One region of the Paenibacillus sp. AK002 genome, then DNA from elsewhere that is predicted to be linked to it. Evidence: riboswitches for the same ligand, from Rfam matches in the RefSeq annotation. Region 1 holds a riboswitch; the other holds the start of a gene.
What was found. Region 1 has a riboswitch for cobalamin ahead of M1D70_RS25390 (ABC transporter substrate-binding protein). Riboswitches for the same ligand answer to the same signal wherever they lie in the genome.

Region 1 (2,400 bases):
GAGGAGCGCCGTTATCTCGGCCATGAGGATCAGGGAATTCTGGCCGAGGGAAGGGAACAGCTCCTCCCGCTGCGGGAGGAACTTCGTTGCAGGCATTTTGTTCGGATCTATTGCAGCGATCTCCTTCGCTGCCGGCAGACGCTCGATGTGATCTTATCGGATTCAAAAAGGGGTGCTGTTCCTGATGATGACATGTCGGGCCAGTTTATTCCGGGCGTCGAGTATGACCCGCGGCTGCGAGAGCTGGATTTCGGGGATTGGGAAGGTAAGACCTACGAGGATTTGAAGACGGATTCCCTCTACCGGCGCTGGATCGATAACCCTGCGGAGGTTACGCCGCCCAGCGGGGAGAGCTGGGAAGCTTTCGGTTCCCGCGTCCAGGCCTTTTTGACGGGATTGCATTTGGATGTGAAGGAATTATTGCATATGGAGGAAGCTCCGGATACCCTTGCGCAGGCAGAGGCAGAGGCAGAGGCAGAGGCAGAGGCAGAGGCAGAGGCAGAGGCAGAGGCAGAGGCAGAGGCCAGGCGTGGTGATGATGGCCGTGGAACGCTTGCTGAAGGAGTTGACGTGCTTGTGGTCACCCACGGCGGCGTTATTCGGGAGATGGCAGCGGCTACCGTGCCGGATACGGAATTCTGGGCGACGTCGGTTATGCCGGGCGAGGTGCTCAAGCTGCAGCTGACATGGGACGGAGCGCGCTGGCGGGGCGTACGGTTAAGCGAATAAAACGAAAACGTATGATTTCGGTCGGAATAGGCGATAACGGGCTAAATCGGTGTCATGACGCAATCGAAACGCCTGAAACTTTCAGTTGTAAGGGGATGGTTTATCGCCTATAATCTTGTGCAGAGAAACCATGCTTGGCCTATCATCCATAAATTCATATGATTTGCGAGGGTCCCGGACAGAGGGCGTTATTGTTTTCTGACGGGTTAATAGGGAAGCCGGTGCAAGTCCGGCACGGTCCCGCCACTGTGAAGCAGGGACTTTTCCATATGCCACTGAGCCTTTAGCGCTTGGGAAGGCGGAGAAGTCGTTACAACCTGCAAGTCAGGAGACCTGCCCTCAGCGAATGAAAGACGGTCCTTCGAGGAGAGGATTACGTTTACCGGACGCATGGAGCCATGCGGACGGAAGTTTAAGGCGCCATCGTTGAACGGTTATCCCGGCGTCCTTATGATACAAACGTAATCCCTGAGTCCTTGTCATCGAGGAGTCGGGGATTTTTGCTTCTTAGGGTATGAAGATTGAACGTTTCTTACCAGTTAAGGATCGGTCGAAGGAATTTAGACACGCCTGCGCCAGGTTCTCAATTATGTTTAGGGGGATTCCAAGAGATGAAAGCATTAAACAAAACATGGTCCGTACTTCTGGTAGCCATACTGATGGCCTTGGCCTTGATCGGCTGCGGCGGCGAAGAAGCAGCACCGAAGGATGCGACGCCGCCGGCACAGCAGCAAGAGCAGAATAACGAAGCGCCTGCGGATTCGGCGGAAGAGCTTAAGACCACGTATCCGCTGACCGTCAAGGATTCAACGGGAGTGGAAATGACGTTTGAGAAAGCGCCCACCAAGATTGCGTCCCTGACTCCGTCCGAGACGGAAAAACTGTTTGCATTGGGACTGGATGAGGAGATCGTTGGCGTATCCGATAACGACGATTACCCCGAAGCGGCCAAATCCAAGCCTAAACTGGGCGGGTTTCAAGTGAACGAAGAGGCGATCATCGCAGCCGACGCCGACGTGGTATTCGCCGCTTCGATGAATGCCCAGAATGCCGAGAAATTGCGCGAGCTTGGCGTTACCCTGTTCGTCAACGATCCGAAAACCATCGATGCGGTGATGGAGAACATCGAGCTGATCGGTCAAATTACGGACCGTCAAGCCGAGGCGAAAGCGGTCGTCGATCAGATGAAGCAGGAATTGGCTACCGTTACGGAAGCCGTGAAATCCGTGAAGGATGAAGACAAGAAGAAAGTGTACGTGGAGTTCTCTCCGGGATGGACCGTCGGCAAAGGCGAGTTCATGGATGAGATCATTACCGCAGCTGGCGGCGTCAATGCAGCCGGCGATGCGGAAGGCTGGTTCGAAATCAGCGAGGAGAACATCATCGCCGCGAACCCGGACGTTATTCTTTACACGGACGATGTGGTGGACGAAGCCACCAAGAAAACATTGGACCAGCTGATCAAGGAGCGCGGCGGCTGGGATCAGATCGAAGCCATCAAGAACGATCAGGTCATTTCCGTGGATGCCAATCTGCTCAGCCGTCCGGGCCCGCGCGTGACGCAAGGACTGATTGAAGTGGCGAAGGCCGTTTATCCGGAATTGATGAATCCATGAGTAAAAAACTTGCAGGATTCGGTGCGGCCGGCCTGATCCTTTTACTGTTAACTTT
Region 2 (2,400 bases), 2.0 Mb from region 1:
ACTTCGGCAGCAAAATGCAAGTCCTAATCTAACGGGAATATCCACCGAATTTGGCGGCATTACCCGCCTAACTTCTCCTGCACGGATTGGATCTTCTGTTTGCTCGAGGAGACCTGGTCCCTGCGGTCGTCAATTTTAACGGAAGTCGATACGCGCTTTGCCCCGGACAGAAAAGGCGCTTCATGCAAAGCCTCAATCGCCCGCCAGATCATGTTAAGCTCTCCCTCGATGATCGTGCTCATCGATGTCAGCTCATAGGAAATCCCGTCCTGCTGTTTCAATATTCGCTGCATCTCGGCGACATAAGCGCTTAAACTCGTGGTTGCGGTTCCGATCGGAATCACCGTTACCTCTGCTATTGCCATCTGAACAACCTCCCTCGTCATATCTCAATCATGTGATACTCTTCCATTTTCCAATTCCAATTCCGGATACGGATATCATACCAATTTCGGTCCGCCATATCAAAGCCCTTCAATTTTAGCTTCACACAAGATATAGTGTATCCTGACCGCCTCATCCATACGGCTATATCCTATTTTGTCAAAACGAGAATATACGCGGTATCTGCGCAGAAAAGGTCGCATTTGGTCACAATCCAGGAAATCTTATCGCCTTTTGACAGTTTCTTAACTGGCACAATGACCGCTCGTTTGCTATAATTCTTTTTGCGTTCAATTTTAAGAATATGGTTTACAAACACAATATATTGGGTTAAATTAGATTAACAACAACCAAATATAGTGTATATAGGTGCCGGATCAACCCATAAGGCAGTCCGGCTTAATAGGGAAGCATGGTGTAAATCCATCACGGTCCCGCCACTGTAAGGGCTCTTAGGCTGTTCATCATTTTTTCAGCCTTCCTCATACGGCATAGCCACCGAAGAATCGGATCAAGGTTTTCGGGAGGCACCGCCGGGAGGCAGAAGCCCGAGTCAGAGACCTGCCTATATACTGCAGACACCAACCTACGGGGCTTTAGGTAAGTGTTCGTTAAACTTGCGTCTGTACATAACATCATGCCCGTTCAAGGGCTTATGTCAAACGTCATTTCCGATCACAGCGCACGGACATTTTCAAGCCTGCCCGCGGGTTTTAGAAAATGTTTTTTTGATGTCCTTTTTCATATTTCCCCCGAAGAAAGCGAGGAATTTATTCATGCCCCAGCTCGTAGTTAAACCGAACAACCGTCAGCTTGCCTTTGATGAAATTCGCCTCTCCGTCTATGCCGACCGGACTCTGAAAGGATTGGACATGCTCGATAAGGAGCGTCTGCTTCGCGGCGTCAATGCCAAATTGCGCGGTGAGCAAGTTACCGGCGAAGAAATCAGCAGCGCCTTCACGATGTCCGCCCTTGAGCTTGTAACCAAAGAGGAGCCGAATTGGAAGTTTGCAGCTGCGCGTTCGTTTCTGACCTCTTTATATAAAAAAGCGGCTACCAACCGCCGATACAAAGCATACCCGGAAGAACCATACGGTGCCTTCTACCCGCTCATTACGGAGCTTGTACAGAAAGGCATCTATCGCGAGGACCTTCTGACCAGCTACACCAAAGAACAAATCGAAGAACTCGGCGAATGCATCGATCCAAGCCGCGATCTGCTGTTTGACTACATCGGTCTGCTGACGCTGGCTGAGCGTTACCTCGCAAACGACTTTGACGGTCGCGTCATGGAACTTCCGCAAGAACGCTACATGGTCATCGCGATGTTCCTCATGCATAACGAGCCTGCCGACAAGCGTCTTGACCTTGTCAAGGAAGCCTACTGGGCCATGAGCAACCTGTACATGACGGCGGCTACGCCGACCATGTCCAATGCAGGTAAAAAAGTAGCCGGCCAGCTGTCCAGCTGCTTCATCGATACCGTGGACGACTCCCTGGAAGGGATCTTCGACTCCAATACGGATATCGCCCGTCTCAGCAAAATGGGCGGCGGCATCGGCGTATACCTCGGTAAAGTTCGTGCACGCGGCTCCGATATCCGCGGACACAAGAACACCAGCTCCGGCGTTATCCCTTGGATTCGCCAGCTGAACAACACCGCTGTTAGCGTGGACCAATTGGGAACCCGTAAAGGCGCCATCGCGGTGTACTTGGACGTGTTCCACAAAGACATCCTGTCCTTCCTTGATCTGAAGCTGAACAACGGCGACGAGCGCATGAGAGCGCATGACGTGTTCCACGGCGTATGCCTGCCTGACCTGTTCATGGAGGCTGTCGAAGCTCGTGAAGAGTGGAGCCTGTTCTGTCCGCATGAAGTGAAGAAAATCATGGGCTGGAAAGACGAGAACGGCCGTCCGCTAGGTCTGGAAGACTTCTATGACCATACTCAAGGCGAAGGCGAATTCCGCCAAAAATACGCGGAAGCCGTAGCGAACCCGCTGCTGCCGCGCATTA

Region 2: it holds a riboswitch for cobalamin, as region 1 does, so the genes downstream of both, M1D70_RS03360 (ribonucleoside-diphosphate reductase subunit alpha) here and M1D70_RS25390 (ABC transporter substrate-binding protein) in region 1, are expected to answer to the same signal.

What each region holds. Positions count from the first base shown of each region.
Region 1 covers NZ_CP096377.1:5,691,043-5,693,442, reverse strand. The annotation lists gene M1D70_RS25395 (histidine phosphatase family protein) at 1-729, shown strand, start outside; cobalamin riboswitch at 882-1,084, shown strand; gene M1D70_RS25390 (ABC transporter substrate-binding protein) at 1,341-2,345, shown strand; gene M1D70_RS25385 (FecCD family ABC transporter permease) at 2,342-2,400, shown strand, end outside.
Region 2 covers NZ_CP096377.1:778,888-781,287, reverse strand. The annotation lists gene M1D70_RS03365 (MTH1187 family thiamine-binding protein) at 60-365, opposite strand; cobalamin riboswitch at 735-967, shown strand; gene M1D70_RS03360 (ribonucleoside-diphosphate reductase subunit alpha) at 1,161-2,400, shown strand, end outside.